DNA from 4 places in the Pseudomonas sp. GG8 genome. Region 2 is predicted to be linked to each of the others. Evidence: predicted binding sites of a transcription regulator. Region 2 holds the regulator's gene; each other region holds the start of a gene.
The links. The regulator FliA, encoded in region 2, starts transcription of late flagellar genes. The targets are predictions, from matches to a motif close to CTAAAGTTTNNNNNNNNNNNGCCGNTAA.
Positions count from the first base shown of each region.

Region 1: the regulator FliA is predicted to act here: its motif matches at 4,765-4,792, upstream of ACVBEG_RS20775 (methyl-accepting chemotaxis protein).
Region 3: the regulator FliA is predicted to act here: its motif matches at 3,011-3,038, upstream of motA (flagellar motor stator protein MotA).
Region 4: the regulator FliA is predicted to act here: its motif matches at 5,238-5,265, upstream of ACVBEG_RS01445 (methyl-accepting chemotaxis protein).

Region 1 covers NZ_JBRIIP010000001.1:4,321,514-4,329,093, reverse strand. Annotated here, with positions in the region: gene ACVBEG_RS20790 (PAS domain S-box protein) at 1-2,515, shown strand, start outside; gene ACVBEG_RS20785 (HD-GYP domain-containing protein) at 2,512-3,579, shown strand; gene ACVBEG_RS20780 (IS5 family transposase) at 3,713-4,705, opposite strand; gene ACVBEG_RS20775 (methyl-accepting chemotaxis protein) at 4,840-6,525, shown strand; gene ACVBEG_RS20770 (hypothetical protein) at 6,625-6,897, opposite strand; gene ACVBEG_RS20765 (DUF2845 domain-containing protein) at 7,015-7,248, opposite strand; gene ACVBEG_RS20760 (helix-turn-helix transcriptional regulator) at 7,320-7,580, opposite strand, start outside.
Region 2 covers NZ_JBRIIP010000001.1:1,503,439-1,511,018, reverse strand. Annotated here, with positions in the region: gene ACVBEG_RS07400 (chemotaxis protein CheA) at 1-1,669, opposite strand, end outside; gene ACVBEG_RS07395 (protein phosphatase CheZ) at 1,703-2,491, opposite strand; gene ACVBEG_RS07390 (chemotaxis response regulator CheY) at 2,511-2,885, opposite strand; gene fliA (RNA polymerase sigma factor FliA) at 3,149-3,889, opposite strand; gene fleN (flagellar synthesis regulator FleN) at 3,886-4,719, opposite strand; gene flhF (flagellar biosynthesis protein FlhF) at 4,831-6,153, opposite strand; gene flhA (flagellar biosynthesis protein FlhA) at 6,165-7,580, opposite strand, start outside.
Region 3 covers NZ_JBRIIP010000001.1:4,588,010-4,595,589, forward strand. Annotated here, with positions in the region: gene rsgA (small ribosomal subunit biogenesis GTPase RsgA) at 1-1,003, shown strand, start outside; gene motB (flagellar motor protein MotB) at 1,066-2,088, opposite strand; gene motA (flagellar motor stator protein MotA) at 2,092-2,943, opposite strand; gene ACVBEG_RS21890 (HDOD domain-containing protein) at 3,151-4,686, shown strand; gene rhdA (thiosulfate sulfurtransferase) at 4,732-5,547, shown strand; gene asd (archaetidylserine decarboxylase) at 5,637-6,506, shown strand; gene ACVBEG_RS21905 (molecular chaperone) at 6,687-7,580, shown strand, end outside.
Region 4 covers NZ_JBRIIP010000001.1:277,097-284,676, forward strand. Annotated here, with positions in the region: gene ACVBEG_RS01430 (DUF1631 domain-containing protein) at 151-2,385, shown strand; gene ampD (1,6-anhydro-N-acetylmuramyl-L-alanine amidase AmpD) at 2,533-3,081, shown strand; gene ampE (regulatory signaling modulator protein AmpE) at 3,097-3,933, shown strand; gene ACVBEG_RS01445 (methyl-accepting chemotaxis protein) at 5,458-6,162, shown strand; gene ACVBEG_RS01450 (TatD family hydrolase) at 6,169-6,978, opposite strand; gene cra (catabolite repressor/activator) at 6,975-7,580, opposite strand, start outside.

The sequences.
Region 1 (7,580 bases), 2.8 Mb from region 2:
GCTGATTAAGTCAACTGTTCACGACTCAACCTATTATCAAGCGTTGTGGGGAACCATCAGTGCCGGTAAAACATGGCGCGGCGAACTGTGCAATAGAGCCAAAAATGGTGATGCCTATTGGGTTGAGGCAACGATCATCCCTTTTTTAGATGCTGCCGGAAAACCCGTTCAATACATGTCCGTTCGCACGGACATTACCGCATTGAAATGCAGTGAAAACGCGCTGCGCTTAAGCCACGAAAGGCTTCGCTTAAGTCAGGAAGTCACCCATATCGGTACCTGGGACATGAACCTGGCGAACGGTGATGTCTCCTGTTCGGACCGAACCTTACAACTTTTTGGCTATCCGGCAGGGATACTAAAGAGGGACTACGGTGACTTTCTCATCGCGGTGCATATTGATGATCGTCAAAACCTGACCCGCATCATTAACGCCAGCATTGAAAACCGCTCATCCTATGAAGTTGAGTTTCGAGTCGTGTGGCCAGACAACACGGTGCATTGGCTGCAAGAAAAAGGGGCTGTTGTCAGTGACGAGACCGATGGCGCTCTTCACATGCTGGGTGTTGTGCAAGATGTTCACGTGCGCAAGATGGCCGAAATTGCGTTAGCAGAAAGTGAAGTTCGCTTTCGCGGGGCGTTCGAAGCTTCTGGTATCGGCATGGCCTTGATCTCATTGTCAGGCGCTTGGTTGTTGGTCAACAGCGCCTTGTGCTCAATGCTCGGTTTTAGCGAGGATGAACTACTCGCCACCGATTTCAAAACCTTGACCCACCCGGATGATATCGCGGTCGATCAAGCTTTTTTAAGCCAGTTTCTCAGTAGCGAAATGTCAAACTGGCAGCACGAAAAGCGTTACTACGCCAAGGGTGGCCGGGTTGTTTGGGTGTTGCTCAATATTTCGGTAGTGCATAACGACGACGGGCAGTACGTCCATTTCGTCTATCAAGTGCAGGACATTACGGCGCGCAAAATTGCCGAGCAACGCTTGGCCCTGTTTCGCAATGTGTTTGACGCCAGTGGTCAATGCGTCAGTATCACCGACGGTCAAGGGCTGATTATTTACCAGAATAAGCGGCATGCTCAAGAATTAGGCTATTCAGACAAAGAGTGTATCGGGCAACCGTTTACTTTTTTTCTGCCCGAGAAGACTGCAGGGACCTACATCACTGAGCTGTTAAGTTCAGCGGCTGAGGGTAAAGACTGGGTGGGGTATATTCCCATTCGCCGCAAGGATGGCAGTGTCTATATCTCCGCCAGCAGCATTGGTTTCGTCAGAGGCGAGCGAGGGGAACTGCAGAATTTATTTAACATCTTCACCGACTTTAGTGAAGAACTGGCCCGTCGCAGTGAACTCGCCGACGCCAGGAAAGCGGCGGATCAAGCGAACCAGGCTAAATCTGATTTTCTCTCGAGCATGAGCCACGAGCTGCGCACGCCAATGAACGCCGTCCTCGGTTTTGCGCAAATGCTCGAATGCGACAGTGACCTGAACGCTGATCAGAAAGACAGTGTCCAGGAGATTCTAAAAGGCGGTAAACACCTACTGGAACTCATCAATGAAGTGCTTGATTTAGCCAGCATTGAATCGGGGCATGTCAGCCTCTCACTCGAGACAATAGAGCTGGGCAGCCTGTTCAAGGAGTGTTGGAGTTTTATCCAAATTCTGGCGGAAGCAAAGCACATTACCTTGCATTTCAATGTACCCGCGGGGAGCGTCGTGTGTGCGGATCGAGTGCGGTTGAAACAGGTCCTTTTGAACCTGCTTTCAAACGCCGTTAAGTATAACCGTGAGGGCGGTGATATTAGCGTCGGTGTACAGTCTGTTGACGATGACACACTTAGAGTCACGCTGACGGACACGGGAATTGGCATTCCATCTGACCGTATCCACGAACTTTTTCAACCCTTCAATCGACTGGGCGCAGAACACAGTGATATTGAAGGTACCGGTATCGGGCTCACTATTTCTCGTCGTTTGATAGCGTTGATGCGTGGGACGGTCGGTGTTGTCAGCGAGGAGGGGGTTGGTACGACCTTCTGGGTTGAGCTGCCTACTCAATCCACAGAAGAGAGGCCCGATTCGAATAACAACGTCGGCAATACAATGCCCGTTGGCAATGAGCCCTCGCGCCAAGAGTGTGTGCTGTACCTTGATGATAACCCAGTCAATATAAAGTTGATGGCGGGCGCGTTTGCAAGGCACAGTCATATACACTTGGTGACCGCAGCCACACCACAGTCAGGTCTTGAGTTGGCGTTAGCCTATCGGCCTGATGCGATACTTTTAGACCTGAACATGCAGAACATGGACGGCTATAAAGTATTCAACGTACTGGAAGGGCGCTTTGAGAAAACGCCCATTATCGCGTTGACGGCTAATGCCATGCCCCATGACATCGAAAAAGCCCTTTCCGCCGGCTTCGCCAAATGTCTCACCAAACCCATCGACTTCGGCCTGCTCATGAGCACGGTAGAAGGCTGTTTGGCTGACAGTAAGGAGGCTCAGACATGAGCGTACAGCCCACGAACCATTCCTGCATTTTTGTCATTGACGATGAGACGACCAACCTCAAACTGCTGCACAAAATGCTAGTCAGTGAGGGGTATTCCAACCCAGTCTTGATACAGGATTCGCGCCTGGTTCTTGACCGCTATAAGGCGTTACAGCCCGATCTGATTTTGCTCGACATCAATATGCCCCACCTGGACGGTTATCAGGTGATGGAGCAGCTTAAAGCGCTTGATGATCCCTTGTTGCCGCCCATCATCATGTTGACCGCTCAGTGCGGCCAGGACTATCTGCTGAAAGCGCTTGCGGCGGGGGCGCGGGATTTTGTCATCAAGCCCTTTATGCGTGTCGAGCTACTGATGCGTGTGCGTAATTTGCTGGATGCTCATTTGGCTCATCGATTAGTGCACGGGCAGAAAGCAACGTTGGAACGCATGGTGCAGCACCGTACGGATGCTCTGTACCAGGCACGGATACAGGTTGTGCATTGTCTTGGTCGTGCCGCGGAATACCGCGACAACGAAACGGGACTGCACATTGTCCGAATGAGTCTGTATTCGGCACTGCTGGCCAAGAGCATGGGATGGTCTGACAGCGAGTGTGAGCTATTGCTGCACGCCAGCCCGATGCACGATGTCGGCAAGATTGGTATTCCGGATTCGATTCTGCTCAAGGCCGGCAAGTTTGAACCCGAAGAATGGGAGGTGATGAAAACCCACGCGGCGATTGGTGCGGAAATTCTGGAACATGGAGATTCAGAGTTACTGTGCCTGGCACGTGTTATCGCGTTAAGCCATCACGAAAAATGGGACGGTAGTGGCTACCCCAACGGGCTGTCGGGTGAAGCCATTCCTGAAGCAGGGCGTATCGTTGCGGTGGCCGATGTCTTCGATGCCTTGGCTTCAGCACGTCCCTATAAGAAAGCCTGGCCGGTGGAGGACGCGGCCGCGTACATCGGAGACAATGCCGGCAAGCACTTTGATCCGACAGTGGCCGAGCACTTTTATAAAAACTGGCCCGCTATTCTGGCGATTAATAACAGTCATATGGAGCCACAGGAGCCCTAGGGAAGGTCTGAAGTAAGGCCTTCTTTTTACAGAAAATCGGGCGTCAGACGCTCAAAAAGAGAATACCTCGCTGAAATTTCTGAAATATCGACTTTTTTCGATGAATAAGCCGGTTTTAGGCGCTTATTAACCCTTAATTTCCATACTGCGGACGCACCTGTCCTACAGGCTCCAGCAAATGTCGGCGCGCCATCCACAGGTTCGACAACGCAAACAGTGTTACCAACTGCGCGGTGTTTTTTACCAGTCCGCGAAACCGCACTTTGGTGTAACCAAATTGGCGTTTGATGACCCGAAACGGGTGCTCAACCTTGGCCCGAGTTTGCGATTTAGCATATTCGATCTTGCGCAACGCACGGCCAATGACGCTTTTTTCACCATGTTTGCGACGGCTGCTGGGCCTGGCGGAGATCGACCAGATCATCTCGCGCCCCTCATGTTCCGGCCGCTTTTCCACCCCGGTGTAGCCCGCGTCGCCGCAGACATGGCTCTCTTCGCCGTGCAACAACTGATCGACTTGGGTAACGTCCGCGACGTTGGCTGCCGTGCCCACCACGCTATGGGTCAGGCCCGTATCAGCGTCCACCCCGATATGCGCTTTCATCCCGAAATAATATTGATTTCCTTTCTTGGTCTGATGCATCTCGGGATCGCGTTTACCCTCTTTATTCTTGGTCGAGGTCGGCGCATGAATGATCGTGGCGTCAACGATAGTGCCTTGACGAAGCATCAAGCCTCGGTCGCCCAGATAGCCATTAACGACCTCCATGATGCCCCTGGCAAGATGGTTTTTCTCCAGCAGGCGACGGAAGTTGAGGATCGTGGTTTCGTCGGGAATGCGCTCCAGATTCAAACCCGCAAACTGGCGCAGAATCGTTGTCTCATACAGCGATTCTTCCATGGCCGGATCGCTGTAGCCGAACCAGTTCTGCATCAGGTGCACACGCAACATCGCCATCAACGGATACGCCGGACGTCCCCCAACACCCTTTGGATAATGCGGTTCGATCAACGCAATAAACCCCTTCCAGGGCACGACCTTGTCCATCTCGCTCAGGAAAATCTCACGGCGGGTCCGCTTACGTTTACCTGCGTACTCAGCATCAGCGAAAGAAATCTGCTTCATGGGGCTCAACCGTTCAGCTCATGTGATGGAGGGTATTTCACCAGATTTGGAAACCTTTTTCAGAGTTTCCCTAGGTATTTGCGTTAACAGATTCGATTACGTGCGCCATTATTAATAACTAGAAGGGGTCTTCCATGCTCACTAATTTGCGGTTGAGAAGTAAGCTGTTGCTGCTAACGCTGGTGCCCATTTGTGCGCTGGCTTTTATCGTTTGCGCGATCGTCGTCCAGGCGTTGCAGACGCTGGCGGATCAACAAGAAACCCAGACCCGCGAGCGTCTGATTGAAGATCATCGCGTCGAAATAAAGCAATATGTAGAGTTGGCGATGAATGCCATCGCACCTATTTATGACCGGTCGGATAATAACGACATAACGGCGCGTGACGAGGCAGTCACCCTACTGAAGCGTTTAAACTACGGTAAAAGTGGTTATTTCTGGGGATATGACAGTCATGCTGTACGTATTTTTCAAGGCAACACCAATGATAAAATTGGTCAAAGTTTCTATGAGTTCAAAGATCCCAATGGCGTGTATGCAATTCGCGAGTTGGTGAGTGCAGGGCGAGACAATAGTCACTATGTCAGCTACAGTTTTCTCTTGGGTGATAGCAATGTGTTAGTGCCGAAAGTGGGGTACTCCCTGTCCCTCCCCAAGTGGGACATGGTCATCGGCACGTCCGTCAATCTTGATGATGTAGAGGTGCAAGTAAAAGCCGCGCGCAGTAAATTTGATACCAGCGTTCACAACCTCTTGATGGTGATGATCGGCTCTGCGGTGGGTCTACTTGTCTTCATGGCGGTGCTGGCCGTCATGATGAGCAGCACCTTGCTCAAGCCACTGTTACGGATTAAACGCAATCTGGACGATATGGCTTCTGGCGAGGGCGATTTGACTCAGCGCTTGCTGGTGACAAGCCAGGATGAGCTGGGGGAACTGGCCAACTCCTTTAACCTGTTCGTTGCAAAGATTCATGTGTTGGTACAACAGGTCGCGGGCACTACCGGCAAACTCTCCACGCTCGTCACGGCCGTGACCAATCAGGCGCATCGTTCCGAGCAGGCGATCAGTGCTCAGCGCCATGAAACTGACCAGGTCGCCACAGCCATCAATGAAATGTCCGCTGCCGCCCATGAAGTTGCTCACAGCGCTCAGCAAGCTGCCGACGCAGCGAGCGAGACTGACAAGGAAGGGCAGACGGCCAAGCAAGTCGTGGATAAAAGTATCGCCCAAATCCATCAGTTGGTGACCGAGGTTCGAGGCTCCAGCGATACCATGGAAACATTACGTCAGGATGTGCAGAGCATCGTGAGCGTTCTGGACGTGATCCGTTCGATTGCCGAGCAGACCAATTTGTTGGCGCTCAACGCGGCGATCGAAGCGGCGCGAGCGGGTGAAGCGGGACGTGGCTTCGCGGTGGTTGCTGATGAAGTACGCGCCTTGGCAAGCAGGACCCAGCACAGCACGGGTGAAATCCAGGTAATGATTGATCGTTTGCAAACGGCCACCAGCAAAGCTGTTGCGGCCATGCAGCATGCCAGTCAGATGGGAGAGGACACTCAGGAGCACTCCAATCTTGCCGGTACGTCGCTGGACGCCATGGCTCAGTTGATCACAACGATTAACTCGATGAATGCCCAAATTGCCAGTGCTGCGGAAGAGCAGACCGCAGTCGCTGAGGAGATCAATCGTAGCGTTCACCAGATAGCTGTCGCCGTGGACAGTGTCGCAATCGACGCTGTAGAAGGCGCGCAGACAGCCCGCGAGCTGAGTAGTCTGGGTGCTCAACTGCAAGGGTTGGTGGGGCAGTTCAAAGTTTAAGCAAGGGGAGCAACAACAAGCGGCCAGTTGCCGTGTCGAGCCCCATCACCTGCCGCCTGGAGCGGAGTTGATGAGGCTCGCCGCGACTTACCTGTCGCCTTAATGGCTCTGGGCTTTTTGCAGTGCCTGGGTCGTTAGAGAAATGCATTCTCGCGCGCCTTCATCGTTGTTCCTGGCGAGGGCTGCTTCGGCTCTATGGATGGTGGTCTCGACATCGCCCTTCAGTTGCTCGTTCAATTGGGGATTGCTCACCAGAGCGTCTCTGACTTTTTGCAGGTTTATCTGGCACAGGCTGCTTTCGTTCCCGGCAAACACCGGGGCCACCAATAGTGCAGTGGTAAGGAACAATCCAGTCATTACTACGCGCTTCATGGACATCTCCTTGAGCATGGGGGCTCGGCGGACGCGGCGTAATCTGCGTGGGTCGCCGGGATTGGATACAGGCTCTGATCCATTGGACCGAAGCGCATCGATTATAGCGATACGCAATTATTTCCGCTTGAACTCAATCCCTACCAGTTTGCCATCTATGAATTTAAGGTATCGGTAACCACCGTTGGCAGGTCCATAGACCCAATGTTCAACGGTCACAGATCCTTGCTTTGGATATCCGTTCTCGCCGATGACGGGGTTGATCACGCTGGACTCCGACGGTTTGCCGCACTTTTCGATGACCTCTGAGGTGGTCTCTCCTCCGGAAACGATGCCGCTACCACAACGCATCGACCCTTGTGCGCTTGCGCTCAGCGTTAGCAGCAGACTTATGATTAAGTATCGATTGATCATAGAAAGCGTCACGTCGTGGTCATTCGAATGCAGGCAATGCGGTAGACGCAGCGTCGTGCGGCGCTGAGTAGATGCTCTTCCCGGATAACCGTCGCGCCCTGTCCGGCGATTTCCTGAAACAGCTGCAACTCGGAACGGCAGAAGCCTTGGCATGTGCGGGCGGCTGCACAAATCGGGCAGTGGTCTTCAATCAGCAACCAATCCTTGCCGTCGCGCTCGACGCGCGCCATATACCCTTCCTGTGTGCGAATCATCGCTAACTGCTCCAG
Region 2 (7,580 bases):
CGGAAATCTCGGTTTTGGTCGAGAAGCCCGGCGCGAAGATCAGGTTGTAGCAATCGGTTTCGCTCAAGCGATCCGCAGCGTCCTTGTCCATCACCCCGCGTTTCACGGCGATGGCACGTAACACGTTGGCGTCCATGCCCTTGCCGTCATCGGAAATCGACAACAGGATATGGTCACCCTCCTGCTCAGCCGCCAGAATTACCCGACCGCATCGGGCTTTCCCGGATGCTTCGCGTTCTTCCGGGGTTTCGATGCCGTGGTCGACAGCGTTGCGCACCAAGTGGACCAGCGGGTCGGCCAAGGCCTCGACCAGGTTCTTGTCCAGGTCGGTTTCTTCGCCGACCAGCTCCAGATTGATCTCTTTCTTCAGCTGGCGTGCAAGGTCGCGAACCAGTCGTGGGAAGCGGCCAAAGACTTTCTTGATCGGCTGCATGCGGGTTTTCATCACCGCGGTCTGCAGATCAGCCGTGACCACGTCAAGGTTCGACACCGCCTTGGACATGGCTTCGTCGCCACTGTTGAGACCCAGACGAACCAGGCGGTTCCGCACCAACACCAACTCGCCGACCATGTTCATGATTTCGTCGAGGCGTGCGGTGTCGACCCGCACCGTGGTTTCAGCTTCAGACGCCGCGTGCTTCTCCGGTACGGGCGCTTTGGCCGGAGCCGGGGCTGCAGCAACAGCCTTGGCCGGCGCAGGCGCCTTCACCACTGCGGCTTTAGCTACGACAGGTGCAGGGGCAACAGCTGCCACAACGGCTTCAGGCTCAAACTTGCCTTTGCCATGCAGCTCATCAAGCAACGCTTCGAATTCGTGATCGGAGATTTGATCGCCGCCCGCAGCACTGACAGGCGCCTTGGCGACGGCCACTGGAGCCAGTACCCCAGACTCCAGAGCATCGGCTACGAACGAGCCTTTTCCGTGCAACTGATCGAGCAGTGCTTCGAACTCGTCGTCGGTGATCTCATTGCTCGCTGACGCGGTCGCCACAGGCGCAGCCTGAACAGGCACGGCATCGGCGGCGAACTGGCCTTTCCCGTGCAACTGATCGAGCAGCGATTCAAATTCAGCATCACTGATCTCGTCGCTGGCATTGGGGTCAATAGCAGGCATCGCAACTACTGCTGCGGGGGCCGCAGCTGAAGCGGCCGCTTGCGCCTTGACGGCGTTGAGCGAATCGAGCAACTGCTCGAATTCGTTATCGGTGATGTCGCCTGCGGCCTCAGCAGGTGGCTCTTCGACGCTGGCGGGCGCTGCCGCAGCGATCTCATCGGCAGACGCTGGCGCTGCCAAACGTGCTAATGCAGCCAGCAATTCGGGCGTGGCCGGGGTCACGGTAGTGCGCTCACGCACTTCAGTGAACATACCGTTGACCGCATCCAATGCTTCAAGGACCACGTCCATCAACTCCGAGTCGACGCGACGCTCACCCTTGCGCAGGATGTCGAAGACGTTCTCGGCGATGTGGCAGCACTCCACCAGCTCATGGAGCTGGAGGAAGCCGGCGCCCCCTTTTACAGTGTGAAAACCGCGAAAAATTGCATTAAGCAAGTCCGCATCATCAGGTCGGCTTTCCAGCTCGACCAGCTGCTCGGACAATAGCTCGAGAATCTCGCCGGCCTCTACCAGAAAATCCTGAAGGATTTCTTCATCGGCGCCGAAGCTCATTGGGGTGCTCCCTAAAATTAACCATCAACCGACCTAGAAGCCCAGGCTGGATAGCAGATCGTCAACATCATCCTGTCCGGACACAACGTCATCACGCTTATCGGCATGAATCTGCGGACCTTCACCCTGAGACAGATGTTTTTCTTGTTCTTTTTCTACGCGTATCGATTGATGGTCATGTTCGATCCCGGCAAAACGATCGACCTGACTGGCCATCAGTACCAGTTTGAGCAGGTTGCTTTCGACTTCCGTGACCAACTGGGTCACGCGCTTGATGACCTGACCGGTAAGGTCCTGATAATCCTGAGCCAGCAAAATATCGTTGAGGTGGCCCGACACTTCCCGGGTTTCCTTTTCGCTGCGCGTCAAAAAACCATCGACACGCCGAGCCAGCTCACGAAATTCTTCGGCGCCGATTTCGCGACGCATGAAGCGTCCCCAATCGACACTCAAAGCAGCAGCCTCAGTGCCAAGCCCACCCACCAGCGGTGTACTGAGCTCCACCAGATCCATCGTGCGGTTGGCCGCTGCCTCGGTCAGCCTGACCACATAGGACAGCCGCTCGGTAGCATCATTGATCTGCGAGACTTCCTCGGCTTGCGGCGTGTTCGGGTCAATCTGAAAATTGACGATGGCACTGTGCAGTTCGCGAGTAAGTTTGCCGACTTCCTGATACAGGCCGCTGTCGCGGGCCTTATTAAGCTCATTGATCAGTTGCGCAGCGTCGCCGAACCGGCCCTTTTCAAGGCTATCGACCAACTCGTGTGCGTGTTTTTTCAGGGTCGACTCAAAGTCGCCCGATGACGAATCTGTGTGCTCCATAGAGCCCTCGCGGCAAACATCAGCTATTGACGCGCTCGAAGATCTTTTCGATCTTTTCTTTCAGCACTTGAGCCGTGAAGGGCTTGACCACGTAACCGTTCACACCGGCCTGAGCAGCTTCGATGATCTGATCACGCTTGGCTTCAGCCGTTACCATCAACACCGGTAGATGCTTGAGGCGTTCATCTGCACGCACATGGCGTAACAGATCGATGCCGGACATGCCAGGCATGTTCCAGTCAGTCACCAAAAAATCGAAGCTCCCGCTTTGCAGCATCGGCAGCGCGGTAACCCCGTCATCCGCCTCAGCCGTATTGGTAAACCCCAAGTCACGCAACAGGTTTTTTATGATCCGCCGCATCGTTGAGAAGTCATCAACGATGAGGATTTTCATGTTCTTGTTCAATTCGACCTCCAAGCAGTCTTTAACGCATTCAGCACCTGAATACGCTGTTCAATCAAAAACCGGCGCAGCACACAACGGCTGCACGAAAACGACGACGAGCTTGGTAAATCAACAGGTCGGGAAACGGGCACAGCAGGTCTTACAGGACCCTGACTGACCGGCTCCTGCCTAGTCCTATTTTCTTCGCACGCAACGCTTTGCACAGCCAGCCTGCAGATAGCGCGAAACCACCAAGGGCCACGCACTGCCTGTCAACGCGCTCGCCATTCCCCCAAACGCCCTCGCAAACGAGCTGCGCACTGGCTGTGTAACTGGCTGACCCGCGACTCGCTGACCCCCAATACCTCACCAATTTCCTTAAGGTTCAGCTCCTCGTCGTAGTACAGCGCCAATACCAGTCGCTCGCGCTCTGGCAAATTGGCTATCGCATCTGCTAACGCAGCCTGGAAGCGTTCATCTTCCAGATCGCGCGACGGCTCAAGGTGAGCGCTTGCGCCATCCTCGTGCAGCCCTTCATGTTCGCCGTCCTGCAACAGATCGTCGAAACTGAATAGCCGACTGCCCAAGGTGTCATTCAAAATCCCGTAATAATCATCGAGACTCAATTGGAGTTCGGCCGCAACCTCGTGATCTTTAGCGTCACGACCGGTTTTAGCTTCAATTGCCCGAATTGCGTCACTGACCATGCGTGTATTGCGATGCACAGAACGCGGGGCCCAATCACCCTTGCGCACCTCATCGAGCATGGCGCCACGAATACGAATCCCGGCATAGGTCTCGAAACTCGCACCCTTGGTGGCGTCGTATTTAGTCGAGACTTCCAACAAACCAATCATGCCAGCCTGGATCAGGTCTTCGACCTGCACACTGGCTGGCAACCGCGCCAGCAGGTGATAAGCAATGCGTTTAACCAGCGGCGCATAACGCTCGATCAGCTCGTACTGGGAGTCTTTTGACACCTTGCTGTACATGCGATAGCCGCTGGCTGTCATAGCACCGGTCCTGCACTCGCTGGATGTACGAGCCGCTCAACGAAAAATTCCAGATGCCCGCGCGGGTTGGCCGGCAACGGCCAAGTGTCAACTTTCTGTGCGATAGCTTTGAACGCCAGGGAGCACTTGGAACGCGGGAACGCTTCATATACGGCGCGCTGCTTCTGCACGGCTTTACGTACGCATTCGTCATAAGGCACGGCGCCGACGTATTGTAGGGCGACATCCAGGAAGCGGTCAGTGACCTTGGTCAACTTGGCGAACAGATTGCGGCCTTCCTGAGGGCTTTGTGCCATGTTGGCAAGCACCCGGAAGCGGTTCATCCCGTAATCGCGGTTGAGCAGTTTGATCAGCGCGTAAGCATCGGTGATCGAGGTCGGCTCATCACACACCACCAGCAATACTTCCTGGGCCGCGCGCACGAAGCTGACGACCGATTCACCGATGCCCGCAGCCGTGTCGATCACCAGTACATCGAGGTTATCGCCGATGTCGCTGAAGGCCTGGATCAGACCGGCATGTTGTGCTGCCGTCAGGTGAACCATGCTTTGGGTGCCGGACGCAGCCGGCACGATACGAATCCCGCCCGGCCCCTGAAGCAGCACATCGCGAAGCTCGCAGCGTCCTTCGATAACGTCGGCGAGGGTGCGTTTGGGGGTCAAGCCGAGTAACACATCGACATTAGCCAGACCCAGGTCGGCATCCAGCAGCATGACGCGCCGACCGAGCTCAGCCAGAGCCAGTGATAAGTTCACTGACACGTTGGTCTTGCCGACGCCACCTTTGCCACCGGTCACCGCGATAACCTGTACGGGATGCATGCTGCCCATGTTATTTCTTTACCTTGTGTTGCTTAGACCGAGGCCACATTACTGACTGCGAGTTCGTTGAGAGAACAAAGCAAGGCAGACCATGATGTAGGTACATTCCAGTGTCTTGCTTTACCCAACCCTTTTGTTCGGGCTGTGATAAAGATCCGCGAACATATCCGCCATAGCTTCCTCGCTCGGCTCTTCCTGCATTTGCACACTGACCGCTCGACTCACCAATTGGTGCCGGCGCGGCAAGTGCAAATCATCCGGTATCCGTGGCCCATCCGTCAGATAGGCCACCGGTAATTCATGACTGATTGCCAGGCTTAACACTTCACCCAAGCTGGCGGTTTCATCCAGTTTGGTGAGAATGCAGCCGGCTAGACCGCAACGTTTGTAGCTGTGGTATGCCGCGGTCAGAACCTGTTTCTGGCTGGTTGTTGCCAGCACCAGATAATTACGCGCCTTGATACCACGACCGGCGAGGCTTTCCAGTTGCAGGCGCAGTGCTGGATCGCTCGCCTGCAGGCCGGCGGTGTCGATCAAGACCACGCGCTTGCGTACCAACGGCTCCAACGCCTGACCAAGCGACTGGCCCGGGTCGATATGAGTGACCGGCACATTGAGAATACGGCCCAGGGTTTTCAGCTGTTCCTGGGCGCCAATCCGATAGCTATCCATGCTCACCAGTGCAATATTTTGTGGACCATATTTCAAGACATACCGTGCTGCCAGTTTCGCCAGCGTCGTGGTCTTGCCCATCCCTGCCGGACCGACCATGGCGATCACGCCGCCCTCCTCCAGAGGTTCGACGTCGGGCGTCACGATCATCCGCGCCAAGTGGGCCAGTAACATGCGCCACGCCTGACGGGGTTCTTCAATATCGGTGATCATCGCCAACAGGTCCCGCGACAACGGACCCGACAGACCAATGCGTTGCAGGCGACGCCACAGGTTGGCTTGCTGCGGACGGCTGCCTTGCAGTTGATTCCAGGCCAACGAACCGAGTTGCACTTCGAGCAGTTCGCGCAGACCGTTCAACTCAAAACGCATGGACTCATAAGCATGCTGCCCAGCGACGGGCTCAACGGCAGTGGCCGGAGCGGCTGGACGCGGCGGCTCGCTGAAGGTCGGCTCAATGTGCGAGTCGCCAGCGGTCAACGGCAGGCCGGAATAAAGCTGGCGATTGATCGATGAATCGCTATCGCCACGGGTGCCGAGTTCAGCCTGAGCAGAGACGATGCGAGATTGGGTTTTGCGCAGTTCGTCTTCGAGTTCAATGTTCGGCACACGCGGTGCCAGCGCGGAAAGTTTGTAATCCAGGGCAGCAGTCAGCTCTACACCACCGGCAATCCGCCGGTTGCCAATGATGGCGGCATCAGCGCCCAATTCATCACGGACCAATTTCATGGCTTGACGCATGTCGGCGGCGAAAAAACGCTTAACTTGCATGACTCACTACCTCAGCCGTTGGGCCCGACAGTCGCGACGATTGTGACTTGCTTATTGTCAGGAATTTCCTGATACGCCAGAACATGCATGTTCGGTACAGCCAACCGTCCAAATCGTGACAGCATGGCGCGAACCGGGCCTGCGACTAACAAAATCACTGGCTGCCCCTGCATTTCCTGGCGCTGAGCAGCATCAATCAACGAACGCTGGAGCTTTTCAGCCATGCTCGGCTCGAGAAGAACGCCCTCTTCCTGACCCTGACCAGCCTTCTGAAGACTATTTAGCAATATTTGTTCCAATCTTGGCTCAAGGGTAATGACAGGCAGCTCCGGCTCAGCCCCTACAATGCTTTGGACGATAGCGCGACACAGTCCGACGCGCACCGCTGCGACCAGCGCGGCAGTATCTTGACTCCGAGGTGCAGCGTTAGCGATGGCTTCGGCAATGCTGCGGATATCCCTGACAGGGACGTGTTCAGCCAGCAACGCCTGCAACACCTTGAGCAATGCCGAGAGCGAAAGAACACCTGGTACCAGCTCTTCGGCCAGTTTGGGCGAGCTTTTGGCCAATAACTGCATCAATTGCTGCACTTCTTCATGGCCAATCAGCTCATGAGAATGCTTGTACAGAATCTGATTGAGGTGAGTCGCCACCACTGTGCTGGCATCCACCACGGTGTAACCGAGCGATTGCGCCTGACTGCGCAGGCTGACTTCGATCCACACTGCCTCCAGACCGAACGCTGGGTCCTTGGCGGTGATCCCGTTGAGCGTACCAAAGACCTGACCCGGATTGATCGCCAGTTCGCGATCAGGGTAAATCTCGGCCTCAGCCAGGGTGACGCCCATCAGTGTCAGACGATAGGCGCTGGGCGCCAGATCAAGGTTGTCGCGGATATGCACGGTCGGCATCAAAAAGCCCAACTCTTGGGAAAGCTTTTTACGCACGCCCTTGATCCGTGCCAGGAGCTGACCGCCTTGATTGCGATCCACCAACGGAATCAAGCGGTAGCCTACTTCCAGGCCGATCATGTCGATGGCTGTGACATCATCCCAACCCAGTTCTTTCGAGTCCTGAGCTCGCGTTGGCGAAGGCAAGAGATCCTGCTGGCGCTGGACCTCTTGCAACGCATTGACCTTGACCATGCTCTGCTTTTTCCAAAGCAGATAAGCAACTCCAGCGGCCACCAGCCCCAGACTGATAAAGGACAAGTGGGGCATGCCCGGCACTAACCCCATGACTATCATCAAGCCCGCGGCCACCGCCAGCGCCTTGGGCGAGGCGAACATCTGCCGATTGATCTGTTTGCCCATCTCTTCCGAGCCGGACGCACGGGTCACCATGATTGCCGCGGCGGTGGACAGCAGCAGTGATGGCAATTGCGCCACCAAACCGTCACCAATGGTCAACAGCGCGTAAACCTTGCC
Region 3 (7,580 bases), 3.1 Mb from region 2:
AAACTGGCGCATCGAAAAGATTCAGGGCGAGCGCGCCTCCCGCGCCGCCAAACGTGAATCGCAGACCCTTGAAACACTTGAGGGCGGCGATCTCGGCCCTGAGCAAATAGGGCTTGTGATCGCTCACTTTGGTGTGCAGGTCGAAGTAGAGGCACAGGAAGGCGAGCAAACCGGTCAAGTGTTCCGTTGCCACTTGCGCGCCAACCTGCCGGCGCTGGTCACCGGCGACCGGGTTGTCTGGCGTGCCGGCAATCAGGGTATCGGCGTCATCGTCGCGCAACTGCCCCGCACAACCGAGCTTTGCCGCCCGGACAGCCGTGGTCAGCTCAAGCCGGTTGCCGCCAACGTCGATCTAATCGTGATCGTCTTCGCGCCGATGCCGGAGCCGCACGCCAACCTGATCGACCGTTATCTGGTTGCCGCCGAACACGCGGGGATTCGTCCTCTGCTGCTGTTGAACAAGGCTGACCTGATCGACGACCAAAACGCTCCAGCGCTCAATGCGTTGCTGGCAGTTTATCGGCAGTTGGGCTACCCACTACTGGAAGTGTCCGCCCATCAAGGCGACGGCATGCAGCAGCTGCAAACCCAGCTGGACGGGCATATCAGCGTGTTTGTCGGTCAGTCCGGTGTCGGTAAATCGTCGCTGGTCAACAGCTTGCTCCCGGAAGTCGAAGCCCGTGTCGGCCCGCTTTCCGAACTGTCGGGTCAGGGCACTCACACCACGACCACCGCGCGCCTGTTCCACTTTCCACGCGGCGGCGACTTGATCGACTCCCCGGGAATTCGCGAGTTCGGCCTGGGCCATGTCAGCCGCGCCGATGTCGAAGCTGGCTTCATCGAATTCAATGATTTGATCGGAACCTGCCGTTTCCGCGACTGCAAACATGATCGCGAACCGGGCTGTGCCCTGCTCAAGGCCCTTGAAGAAGGCCGCGTTCAGCAACAACGGATGAACAGCTACCGCTCGATCATCGCCAGCCTGCCTGAAAACAGTTACTAAGCTTTCCTGCACGCAGTAAAAAGCCGCGATCATCGCGGCTTTTTTGCACCTGTTGACCCACCCTACTTCTTGGTCTCATCCATCTTCAACACGCCATCTTCAAAGATGTTGAGCTTGTCTCGCAGTTCATGGGGCTGCAGGGGTGCTTGCGAGGCCGGATCTACTGAAGTACCAGGGGTGACAGCCGGAGCAGCGGCACCGGGTGCTGGCGTCCCGGACTCAGGCGTTTGCGGTGCTGACTGGGTACCCTCGATACGCTGCTGGGCTTTCTTGGTCAGCACAATGATGTCGATACGACGGTTCACCGGGTTCTGCGGGTTTTCATGATCGTATAAGGATGACGACGCGTACCCGACGACGCGCGCCACTTGCGATTCAGGATAACCACCCGCGACCAACGCCCGACGCGCAGCGTTGGCTCGGTTCGACGACAACTCCCAGTTGCCGAACTCTTTGGTCCCGGCATAAGGCGTAGCGTCCGTATGACCGCTGATGCTGATTTTGTTCGGCACAGTTCGGATGGTGTCTGCCATGGCCAGCAGGATATCTTCGAAATACGGCTTCAAACGAGCGCTGCCAATGTCGAACATCGGCCGATTTGCAGCGTCCATGATCTGTATGCGCAAACCGTCCTGGGTGATTTCGAACAATATCTGGTCCTTGAACTTCTTCAGTTCCGGATTTTCCTCGACCTTGTTCTGCAGCTCTTGCAGCAGCATATCCAGACGCTCCTGCTCGACTTGCTCTGCAACGGCGTCGACCTTTTCGCTCTCGATCTTGATTTTGTCTTGCTGCGGCACGGTCTCGACTTCGGGATTCAAGGTTTTGTCGGGCGCAAGCGTTGGCGACCCCCCCAGGTCAATGATGAACGGCGTGCCGCTTTCACTGAAACCGATCGGATCCTTGAAGTACCCGGAAATGGCAAGTTTCTGTTCCGGAGTGGCCGAGGACATCAGCCACAACACCAGAAAGAACGCCATCATCGCCGTCGCAAAGTCGGCAAAAGCGATTTTCCAGGCGCCGCCGTGGTGCCCGGCGGCATAGCGCTTGATGCGCTTGACGATTATCGGCTGATTATTTTCCATGACTCAGCGACCGCGAACCGCTTGCTCCAGCTCACTGAAGCTGGGGCGATGCGCTGGATACAGAACCTTGCGACCGAACTCCACAGCCAGTGATGGCGGCATGCCCGAGGCCGAGGCAACCAGCGACGCCTTGATGGCTTCAAAAACGTTCAACTCTTCCTTGGCGTCATGGGCCAGAGACGTGGCCAACGGGCCGAAGAAACCGTACGCAGCGAGAATACCGAAGAAGGTACCCACCAGTGCGGCACCCACGTGCATGCCGATCGCAGCCTGGTCACCCTCACCCAGCGAAGCCATGGTCACCACGATGCCAAGCACCGCCGCGACGATACCGAAACCGGGCATCGCATCGGCAATCCCGGTGACCGCGTGGGAAGGATGGTCCAGCTCTTCCTTCATGCTTTGTAATTCCATGTCGAACAAGCCTTCAAGCTCGTGCGGCGCCATGTTCCCTGACGACATGATCCGCAGGTAATCGCAGATATAAGCGATCATGCGCTCGTCTTTGAGCACGCCGGGGTACTTGGCGAAAATCGGGCTGGCCGCGGCATCTTCGATATCCCCTTCAATCGCCATCATGCCTTCGCGGCGGCTCTTGTTGAGAATCTCGTAGATCAGGCTGAGAACTTCCAGATAAAACGCGTGATTGAAGCGCGTGCTGAACATCTTCAGCGACTTCTTGATCACGAGGAGGGTCGTGTAACCGGGGTTGGCCTGGAGGAACGCACCCAATGCCGCGCCACCGATAATCATGACCTCGAAAGGCTGGATCAACGCGGCAATCTTGCCGTGAGAAAGGACGTATCCGCCGAGCACACTAGCGAAAACGACAATGATGCCGATAATTTTAGCCATAGATAAAGAGTTCTTACTGAGTCGGGTTCGAGGTCATGAGCGGAAGTTCTTGAAACTCTTCTTCTACTTATCGGCATAAGTGCGCCAGACTATAGTCAGTTAAGGCGAAAAGCCAGTTCGGCCCGCATAGCGAGGAGTCTGGCGTCGATCGGTCCTTGAACCCGGCATACGACATTATCCTGACCTCTTAGCCGTACAGGCCCCTGCATGCCCCCAGAAACCTCAGCACAGCTTCCCGTTCCACGCAGCCTCGACGCTTGGCTCAAGCAACTGGAGAGCATCCGCTTGCCTGTGCCCATCGCCAGCCACGAACGCGTGCTCGGTGCGCTGGCTGATAGCCGCCGCTCGTTGCGCGAGATTGCCGAGCTGATGCAGGAAAGTCCGTCGCTGGTGCTCAGCGTATTGCGCGAAGCCAATCATCACAGTACTGGCTTGTCGGAACCGGCGGAAAGTCTTGAAGTTGCCATCAACCGCCTGGGCTTGAAACGTACCGAAGAATTGCTCCAGCGCCTGCCCGCGCGGGCCCCGCAGGACATACCACCAGCCCTGCGCCAGTTACAGCTGATCAGCCAGCACGCGACGCAGCAGGCCAACGGGCTGTTCGCCGGTCGCCTGGCTCGACTCTGGCAAGACATTCACTGGGGCAGTTTGCTGTTCTTGTCGCCGCTGTGGCCAATGGCGGTCGCCCATCCCACACTGCTTGAGGAATGGGAGCTGAGGGTGATTCACAAGGGCGAGTCGGCGCTGATCGTTGAAACCCAATTGTTCGGCGTCAGCCTGCTCAAACTGTGCCTGACAGTGGCTGAAGCCTGGCGCCTGCCCATGTGGGTCACGCAGGGTTATCGGCTGCTGATCAGTGAACGCCGATTGCTGGTCAAAGCGATACGTATTTCCCGCGACCATCTCCACCCGTTACGCCAGCGGCAACTGCTGGACGAGGACCCTGCCCTGCAACGCTGGCTCAACCATCCGGCCAATACCATCCTGCTGGCCAACGGCATCGCGCTGTCGGCGCAACAGGCCTGGGATACCCCGCACAGCCTGCGCTGGCAGTTGCTCACCAGCCTGTACCTGCAACAACCCCTGAGTGAAGTGCAACAGCAACTGCACCAACAGGCGGTGCAAAGCGCTCGCCAACATTGGGCGCGCGGGCTTTGGCACCCTGCAGAAGCGTTGATCTGGCCGTGGGAAACACGGCGGATGCACCGTGGCCTGCTGCCTGCGCCGCCACCGTCGGCCGAGGCACTGCTGGCCTGGCGCAAATGCTGCACCGAGCTGTTGGTCGAGCCCAGCGGCTTCAACAACGCAATGCACCTGACTACTTCCGCCCGCGATGCGTTAGTGGCCTGCGGCATGCAGCGCGTCATGCTATTGATGACGGACCGCAACATGACCACCCTGCGCGTTCATCAAATTGCAGGGCTGGACAAAAGCGCGGCCAACCTCACGCTGCAAATCAGTGAAAGCACCGTCTTGCAACGCTTGCTCGCGCAACCGACCCAATTGCGCTTGAATCCAGCCAACAACGCGCAGTTTTCGGCGCTGTTGCCCGGACAGCTGAAAGGGCTGTTTACCGGCGAGCATCTGTTGCTACGCTCACTCAGCAGCAACGGTAAGGTGGTCATGCTGGTGTTTGCCGATCAAGGCGGCGGACCACTCTCGGAAATCAGCGTGCAGGCCTTTGGTAAAACCGCGCAATGTATCGAGCGCGCCTTAAGCAGCTTTAGCGCCCGCAAAGCCTGACGCGTAAGCTACAATTTGCCTCTTTTTTCTGATCTGGAGAACTAAATGCCGGACTTCTCTAGCTTGCCGCTGGTCATCGAGCCCAGCGACCTGCTGGCCCGCCTTGACGCGCCAGAACTGATTCTTGTCGATCTGACCAGTAGCGCGAGCTACAGCGCCGGACACATTCCCGGCGCACGCTTCGTCGATCCGAAACGCACACAAATGGGCCACCCACCCGCGCCGGGCCTTTTGCCGTCGCAGGCCCAGCTTGAAGTCCTGTTCGGTGAGCTGGGGCATAATCCTAAAGCGGTTTACGTGGTCTATGACGACGAAGGCGGCGGTTGGGCCGGACGCTTTATCTGGTTGCTAGACGTGATTGGTCACTCACGCTATCACTACCTCGACGGCGGCCTGCATGCCTGGCGAGCTGAAGCGCGGCCACTCTCGAGTGAGGTTCCACCGAGCGTTGGAGGTCCCGTGCCATTGACCCTGCACAGCGAACCGACCGCGACCCGCGAATACCTGCAATGTCGTCTGGGCGCTGCCGATCTGGCAATTTGGGACGCACGCGGACCGACCGAATACTCAGGCGAAAAAGTCCTCGCAGCCAAGGGTGGGCATATCCCCGGCGCGGTCAATTTCGAATGGACCGCTGGCATGGACCCGGCACGCGACTTACGCATCCGCAAGGACATGCCGCAGATTCTTGAAAGCCTGGGCATCACGAAGGACAAGGAAGTGATCACCCATTGCCAGACCCACCATCGCTCCGGCTTCACCTATCTGGTGGCCAAGGCGCTGGGTTATCCGCGCGTCAAAGGTTACGCCGGCTCGTGGGGCGAATGGGGTAACCACCCAGATACGCCTGTCGAAAAATGAGGCGATCCATCAGCCCGGGTCACCGCTGACCAGGGCCCGTATTGCAACCTCTTTTAACTGCAACTTTTTATAGATGCTTCGCTTTAGGAATTTTGATGAAACAGCGTTTGTTTATCCTCAGCCAGTACCTGATGCCACACCATTTGTTGTCTCGTCTGGCGGGCTGCGTTGCCGAGTGCAAGGTGCGCTGGTTCAAAAATGCCTTCACCGCCTGGTTCGCCCGGCGCTATCAGGTGGACATGACGCAAGCCTTGGTCGAAGACCTGACCGCTTATGAGCATTTCAACGCTTTCTTCACCCGCGCCCTGAAGCCTGGCGCACGACCGCTGGATGAAACGCCTGGCGCGATCCTCAGCCCTGCCGACGGCGCAGTCAGCCAATTGGGCCCAATCGATCATGGTCGAATTTTCCAGGCCAAGGGTCACAGCTTCAGCGTGCTGGAACTGCTGGGCGGTGATGCAAACCTGTCCGCACCGTTCATGGGTGGTGAATTCGCGACGATCTACTTGTCGCCAAAAGACTACCATCGGGTCCACATGCCGCTGGCCGGGACTTTGCGTGAAATGGTCTACGTGCCAGGACGCATTTTCTCGGTCAACCAGACCACAGCCGAAAACGTCCCTGAGCTGTTCGCCCGTAACGAACGCGTAGTTTGCCTGTTCGATACTGAGCGTGGCCCAATGGCCGTGGTGTTAGTGGGCGCGATGATCGTCGCCTCGATTGAAACAGTCTGGGCCGGTTTGGTTACACCGCCCAAACGCGAGCTGAAAACCGTACGCTATGACGAAGCTGCTCGCGCGCCGATTCATCTGGAGAAAGGCGCTGAGCTTGGACGCTTCAAACTGGGCTCCACCGCCATCGTGCTGTTCGGGCCAAATCAAGTAAAGTGGGCCGAACAGCTTGCCGCAGGCACTCCGGTGCAGATGGGGCAAGCCATAGGCCTGGCTGCCCAGGCGTGACGTCAAGTCACGCCGCTCAATACCCTCAATCCGATAGACTGACGGGCGAGTATTGCCGCCCGTCGGCGGCACTCGATCATCAAAGGCTGCGACTGCACGCCTATGCTGCTAAAGTCGAATCTGGCAATGTTCAGATGAGCAGCCGCTCGAGCCATTGTGCTGTTGGAGTTTGTCGGGCAAATGAGTAATTCAAGTCTGGAGTTGTTGCTGCGTGTACCCACGCCAACGCAGTCGAGCCTGTCGTTCTGCGATGCCACTCCGCGCGACCTGAAACGCTGGATCTCAAGCCTGCCCAAAGCCAATCTCGGTGAAACCGCCCGCCTGCTCTACCAAAGTATGGGCGAGCTCAGCCAGTTACTGACGCCCAGCGACAACCGCCTGCAATTGCTCGAACTCCTGCGCCCCGAGGTTTATTACGTCTGCAAGAACCTTGAGCGGCACTTCCTCAGTCAGGCGATTGTGCTCGACGAACGCCCGCGTAAAGTTGCGAACCTCTGCCAGGCCCTGCAAAACCACTTGGCCATTGGCTACAAACAGATCATCGCGCGCGTCTCGCCGAACCTGACTAAAGATAGAGCTTCGCTGCTGACCACCGCCATGCAGCGCGCTATGCACTGCCTCAATGGCTCTTTGATTCGCGCCAGTCAACTGTATTGCCCCGTACCAGAGGGCCTGTGGCTTGAGCTGCATCAGATTTATCTGATTGCGCGTCAGCATCAGTTAAATAACATCGCCGTGCCCGACAGCCTGGCGAGCCATACCCAGACGCTGAGCATCGAGCAAACGTATGGGGTGGCTTTGCTCTTGGGTTGTTCGCGCTGTAACCAGATGCGTCAGCTCAATATCGGCCGCTTGGCCGAAGTCCTCGGGTCCTGGAGTGCATTGATCAAGCTGCAATCGCCAGCGGAAGACTCCAGCCTGTTCGCTGTAGCACAGACCGTCGATGCGCCACCGCGTTACAAGTCACTGTTCCTTGATGAGCAACTGCCCGGTCTGCTGGGCATCAATCCACTGCCACTGGCGGCAGCCATCAAGGACTACCTGGACTTGCCCGAGGAGAAACGCGGGCAATCG
Region 4 (7,580 bases), 1.2 Mb from region 2:
GGCGCAACAGACATCTTTTGCAAGATACTCCGCCTTGCAATTGACGTCATGACTTTGACGAAAATCGAATTTAAAGGAAATCGCTTTACGGACGGGGCTTACACGTCTTGTCTGTAGAGGGGTTTTGACTGTATTCAAGAGGAAGCTTGCATGCAAAACGACGGAAAAGTGGTGCCGTTGAATAAGGTGACCCCTGAGCAAACGGCGAGTTCGTCGCTGGCCAGGTTGCCCGTCGTACTCTTGCAAGTCCGTGATAAAGCCGCACAGCAACTCAAAGACGCGCTGCAAACCTTGTTCGATAACGCTGACGACACGTTGTTCGAAATGGCGGATCGAGCGCACAACAACGCAGAACAGAATATTTTCTTCGAGGCCATGCGCGACCTGCGCCTCAAGCGCAAAAGCATTGAACGCGGTTTTCTCGACAAGTTTTTTGAGGCCTTCCTGCGTCTGGGGCAATACGAGGTGAACGAACCGGTCGTTGCGCCGCCCGTGTCCTTCGACAAGCTGGCATTGGTGCACAACGACGATCTGGAAAGGACGGTGGCCGTGGAGGCGATGGTCTCCAAAGTGCTGAGCCGCGATGGCTTTGCCTTGGGCCAGTTGACCACGCGTTTGAACACCCTCATCCCCAAGCGTTTGAGCGACGAAACCAACCCCATGGGGCCGACCTTGTTGTGCGATTTCTTTTTGCAGGCAGGGCGCAGCCTTGGCGTGGAAATCAAGGTCAAACTGATCATCTTCAAGCTGTTTGAAAAGTACGTGCTGGCCGATGCTGATCAGCTGTACGCCGAAGCCAACCAGTTGTTGATCGACAACGGCATTCTTCCTGAACTCAAAGCCGCGCCTGTGCGTCGTGCCGCTGATCGTTCGGCACCCAGCGGACGTTTGTCTCAGGGCGCTGAAGAGGACGTTTCGGCACGCGTCAGTCAGAAATTCGAGCAGGACGTGCAAGAGGTGTTTGCGGCATTGCAGGAGTTACTCTTGCTCGTGCGTGGCCGCGTCACACCCCCGAATGAAGCCAGCACCGAAACCAAGCCGATTTCCAGTCAAGACCTGTTGCGCCTGTTGTCGCATCTGCAGCAGTACGTGCCGACCCCGGAAGCGCAGGATGATTTCGATCTGCGCAATCAGCTGGATCAGTTGTTGGCCCGGGTCAGTATGAGAAGTGGCAAGTTTCGCGTGGTGGCCTTGGTCGATGAGGACGTGATCAACCTGATCGCGATGCTCTTCGAGTTCATCCTTGATGACCGCAATTTGCCGGATTCGCTCAAGGTTTTGATTGGGCGGCTACAAATCCCGATGCTCAAGGTCGCGGTACTCGACAAAAGTTTTTTCAGCCGCGGCACCCATCCGGCGCGGCGGCTGCTCAACGAAATCGCTTCAGCCGCGCTGGGCTGGGGCGGGCGTGACGATAATCTGCGCGACAGCCTGTACCTGCGTGTCGAACACATCGTGCAACGGCTGCTGAATGACTTCGTTGATGACCCGGCGATTTTTTCGGAATTGCTCGCGGACTTTCTGACGTTCACCAACGATGAACGTCGGCGCAGTGAATTATTGGAACAGCGTACTCGCGATGCTGAAGAGGGTCGCGCCAGGGCCGAGTTGGCTCGCCAGCGCGTGCAGCAGGAACTGAACCAGCGTCTGCTGGGCAAGACATTGCCTGAGGCGGTGGTGCGCCTGCTGGAGGAAGCCTGGAGCAAGGTGCTGTTGTTGACCTGCCTGAAGCACGGTGAACAGTCAACGGAGTGGAGTGCGGGCCTGGCTGCCATGGACGATCTGATCTGGAGCGTCGAGCTGCATTCGGAAGCCGATGCTCGCCAGCGATTACTGGATCTGGTCCCCGGTTTACTCAAGTCGTTACGTGATGGTCTGACCAGTGCCGCGTTTGATCCGTTTGCCACCGGCGAGTTTTTCAGTCAACTGGAAGCCTTGCATGTGCAGGCCTTTCACCACTTCGCACGTCAGCAGGACCATCAAGAAGACAACCTGGCAGCCTCTGAGCCAGCGTCTGAAATGGTTCAGGTGGTTGAGGAAATCGTCCTGATTGCCGCCGGTGAACAACCGGTAGGCGAGCCCTTGGTTCGCTTGGCGGATGACGATGTCGCCCTGCTTCAGGTCGACACACTGCGGGTGGGCTGCTGGGTGGAAATGCAAGAAGATGACGATCAGGCAATGCGTTGCAAGCTGGCGACCATCATTGAGCCCACGGGCCGTTATATTTTCGTTAACCGCAGAGGCATGAAAGTCCTGGAAAAGACCCGCATGGGCTTGGCTGTGGAGTTTCGTCGTGGCGCCATCCGCCTGCTGGACGATGCGTTGCTGTTTGATCGAGCGCTGGAATCGGTAATCAGCAATCTGCGTCGGCTCAAGCGCGATTAACCTGCCTGCCTGACACAGGCCCACTGTGCAGGCAGTGGCAGCAAATTCATGGGTGAAAGTATTTTCAGACACTGAATATTGCTGCCCCACTTCCCCTTATCGAGGGCATACTTGTGCTCATCGATTCGTCTGTTCAGGGAACCTTTCATGCAGCTGGACTCCGCAAGCGGTTGGTGCCACGGCGCGCATCACTGCCCGTCGCCCAATTTCAATGCGCGACCCGACGCTGACATTTCTCTGCTGGTGATCCACAACATCAGTTTGCCGCCCGCTCAGTTCAAGACCGGTAAAGTCCAGGCCTTCTTTCAGAATCAACTGGATGTCACAGAACACCCCTATTTTGCAGGTATTGCTGATTTACGCGTGTCGGCGCATTTTTTGATCGAGCGAGACGGGGTGGTCACTCAGTTTGTCTCCTGTCTGGACCGCGCCTGGCATGCCGGTGTGTCCAGCTTTGAAGGGCGTGAGACGTGCAATGATTTTTCTATCGGGATCGAGCTGGAGGGCACCGATGATGTGCCGTTTACCGACGCCCAGTATGCTGCGCTGATCGAGTTGACCCGGCAGTTGCAGGCGACGTTTTTGGGTATCACCACGCAGCGAATCTGCGGCCATAGCGATATTGCCCCGGGGCGCAAGACCGATCCGGGCCCCTGTTTCGACTGGGCGCGTTATCGAGCTGCTTTGCAGGATTGAAGTGAGGGACGGGTAATGAGTTTTCTGGTGTTGCTGCTGGCAGTCTGGATAGAGAAGTTTTCGGCCCTGCGCCAGCGCGTTCAGCGTGACGGTGTGTGGCTGCGGGAGTTGGCCAAAATGGAAGCCGGCCCAGGCATGAGCACTCGGCCTTGGCTGATCCTGGCGTTGATGGTGCTATTGCCGGTGTTGCTGCTGGGGCTGGTGTTGATTGTGCTGCAGTCGGTGGCGTATGGCTGGCTGGCGTTTCCGGTGCACCTGCTGGTGTTGATTTACAGCTTGGGGCGTGGCGATCTGTTGGCCGCATTGGGGCCCTTTCGCGATGCCTGGCGCAGAGGCGACGAGCAGGCTGGCAGCCATGTAGCGGAGCGTGACATGAGGGTGGTCGCCGATAACAGCGAGCAACTGCTCGAAGGCGTTCAGAGTTATTTGCTGTGGCAGGCCTATCAAAGCTTCTTTGCGGTGATCTTCTGGTATTTCCTGCTTGGCCCGGCTGCGGCCCTGAGTTATCGGCTGTTGGCTCTGGCCGCTGAACATGGGAAAACCCCGGCACTGGTCGAGCGCGCCGGGCAGTTGCGGCATGCTTTCGATTGGGTGCCGGTGCGTTTGTTGGCCGCCAGTTTTGCGTTGGTCGGCAACTTTGTCGCCGTCACCCGAGTGATGCTGCATGAGCTGCTCAACTGGAACATCAGTGCTGCCCAGTTGGTCACGAAAATCGGTCGGGTTGCGGGCGAAATACCCGCGCCGGTGGTGGGCGCCGACGGCGTCGCCAGCCTTGATGCGCTCTGGGAACTGCTGCTGCGTTCAGCGGTAGTCTGGTATGCAGGCTTTGCCTTGTGGACGTTGCTGGTCTGATCAACGACCGCCGACATTCCCTGTAAACGATTACCCCCGTCTTCGACGCCGCCTGCCCGCGGCGTCTGTCGCGTTTACCTTTAGTTACAAAACCACCAGTCGATATCAGGTATACAGGTTCTATCGCTAAATAGTGGCTTTGCGCTATTTGGATGATTCGCGGCACCCAATAAAAATAAAAGAAAAGGGAGACTTCTTGTGAAGAGCCTTTTGTACCCGGCTATCGCGTTGATGAACCGTCTGAGCTTTGCGATGAAGTTCACCCTCATCAGCATCCTGTTTTTCCTGCCCATGCTCGTCACCAACTTTTATCTGGTGCGTGATGCGTATCACGAGCTGGTCGGTACCCGCACCGAGCTGGAAAGCCTTGAGCTGCTGGGCACTAGTCTGTCCCTGCGCCGGGACCTGGAAACCCTGACCGATCTGGTCGAGATCAACGCCATTCTTGGCCAGTCCGTGCAAGCCGCGGAACTCGAGGCGCAGATCAGCGCCCTTGAAACCACACTGCTCAACACCCTGCAGAGCCTGACGCCGCTGACGACAGACGTCGCTCAGGTCGCGGCTTTCAACACCAAACGGGACGAATTGATCGCCGACTTCAAGGCGCAACGGGGAGAATCTTCGTTGCAAAACAAAAGTGCCTTGATGGAGAAACTGCGGAACAAGGCTCAGACCTTCAGTAAAGTCATTGCCAGCCAGGCCGGACTCGGCCAGGACGACAGCAGCGATGTGCGGCAACTGATCGAACTGGTCACCAGTGTGACCCCGATGGTTACGCAGATGATTGGCGATGGTCGCGCCATGGGCTCGTATTCGTTGGGCCAGGGCGTGCTTAACTCATCGGCCAGCACCCGCTTCGATGAGCTGTTGCAGAATCTGGAAAAACTTCAGGCCGATTACGGTTTGAAACTGCAAGATGCCATGGACGCCAGCCCGGCCGTGCGCAGGGCACTTGAGGCGTTAGCCAAAGCCAGCCTGGGAACACTCAAGCAAAGCAGTGAGCTGTTCGAAGAACAGGTGGTTTCGGCCGACACGCTGGATATGCCGTGGCAGAAATTTTATCAGCGCACCACCGGGCTGATGGCGCAAACCTATCAACTGAATGATGCAACCCTGGTGTTTCTCAACCAGGAACTGCAAGGGCGACTGGTGCAGAACCGCTCGCACATGATGTTGCTGGTGACGGCACTGGCGGTGGTCTTTTTCCTGATCTTTTACCTGTACGGCGGCTTCTATGCGTCGACCCGGACGACGTTGAAACGATTGGGCGCTGTGATGGACAAAGTTGCGGCGGGCGACATGACCGCCAGTTTCAAGGCTGACAGCCGCGACGAGTTGGGTGAGCTGGGCATGGTGTTTAATGGCACCGTGATGAAAATTCATGACTTGATCGAGCGGGTGGGCCAAACCGTTGTCGAGGTCGAACGTCAGGCCAGTCAGGTCGAGTCTGTATCGGCAGTCAGTAATCAGGCGGTGGCGGGGCAGCGCAGCCAGATCGAGCAGGTTGCCACCGCGATGAATCAGATGTCGGCGACCGCGCTGGAAGTGGCGCGCAGTGCGGCAGCGGCAGTGAGCAGTGCACACAGTGTCAATCAGGAAACCGTGAGTGGTCGTGGCTTGGTCGAATCACAGCAGGGCAGCATCGCCCGGCTCGCCAGTGAGATTGATCAGTCGGTACTGGTGATCAATCAGTTGGCCAGCGACAGCGCATCGATCAGTCGTGTGCTGGACGTGATCAAAAGCATCGCAGAACAAACCAACCTGCTGGCGCTCAACGCGGCCATCGAGGCTGCGCGTGCGGGTGAGCAAGGCCGAGGGTTTGCGGTGGTCGCCGATGAGGTGCGCACCCTCGCCAAGCGCACGCAACAGTCCACCGAAGAAATTGAACAAATGATCGCCAGGTTGCAAGGTGGCGTTGGCGCGGCCGTCAAGGCCATGGGCGTCAGTCATGAGGTGGCCAACGGCACGGTGGGCCAATCGGAAAAGGTCCAGCGGGCGCTGGAAAATATCCTTGGCGCAGTGGGCATGATCGTCGATCAGAACCAGCAGATTGCGACTGCCGTTGAGCAGCAGACAGCGGTCGCCCACGATATTGATCGAAACATCGTCGAGATCAACCGTGCTGGCGAGCGTACGGCGGAGGGGGCGAATCAGACTGAACACGCCAGCCGTCAACTGTCTGCGCAGGTGGTGGAGTTGAAGCAGCTGATTAGCGCGTTTCGGGTCTGAGGGTATTCAGCCAGCAATGGGAGTCGCCACTGACTCCCAGTTGAACAATTCGCATGCATTACGGGTGCTGGCATCGGCCAGATCGTCGGCGCGCACGCCCATCAAGTCTGCGACCACCCGGCAAATATCGGGCAGGTGCTCCGGGCTGTTACGTTGGTTCGGGTACATCGACGGGGGCATGTCCGGCGCGTCGGTTTCCAGCACCACACTGTCCAGCGGCAGGTCGGCGATGACCCTGTGCATGCGCAGTGCTTGCGGCCAGGTCGCGGCACCGCCCAGGCCAAGCTTGAACCCCAGCTTGATGTATTCCCGGGCTTCTTCCCGACTGCCGGCAAAGGCGTGGATGATCCCGCTGCGTTGCAGTGTGTAGCGTTTGAGCGTGGCAATCACCTGTGCATGGCTGCGCCGCACATGCAGCAGGACGGGCAGTTTGAAGTCGTCTGCGAGTTGCAGTTGCGCCTCGAAAAGCACTTGCTGACGTTCGCGGTCCAGGGCTTCCAGGTAATAATCCAGGCCGATTTCACCGACTGCACAGACTTGCCTATGGCCCTTCAGCCGTGTCAGCCAGTCGCCTAGCTCCGTCAAATGCTCCGGACGATGCTCATCGAGGAACACAGGATGCAGGCCGAACGCGGCGTACAGTCCCGCATCGCTTTGCACCAGATCCCACACGCGCTGCCAGTTGCGCTGATACACGCCCAGCACCACCAACCGTTGCACACCCATGGCCCGACAATTGGTCAGGACTGTCTGACGATCTGCGTCGAAATCCGGGAAGTCCAGGTGGGTGTGGGTGTCGATCAGCGCCATGCTCAGGCCTCGCGAATCCGCTGCTTGAAGGTCCGCGCGATGGCGTGGACGCCAGGTTGGTAGTCATCCTTCTCGATGGCCGCCAGCGCCAGGGCCAGTGCTTTCTCTGCGATCAGGTGATGCTGCTGGGCCATGGCGTTGACCGGCAGGGGTAAAAAATCCAGCAACTGCGTGTCGCCGAACGTGCCCAGGTGCAAGTGTGCAGGGTTGAGCGCGTGGCTTTGCAGCAGGTCGAAAACACCCTGCAACAGCACGTATGAAGTGGTGACCAACGCATCGGGTAAATGCCCGAGCCGTTCGAGCAAATCGCCGGCCAGACGCCGACCGCAGGCACGGCTGAAGGCCTCGCCCTGTTCGAGTATCACTGCGCCCTCGAAACCTTCGAGCGCGTGTTGAAAGCCGGAGGCGCGAGCGCGGCTGATACTGAGCTCAGGGCGCGCACCGATCAGCGCAATGTGTCGTGGCAGCGGCTTGAGCAGGCTGCGGGTAAGTTGCAGGCTGGCTTCATGGTCGTCACTGACCACTGAGCAAAAGCGCGTGGCGTCCATTTCCCGGTCGATGGCGATGATCGGCAATCCGGCTTTCTGTAGCTCGCCGTAGCTGTCATC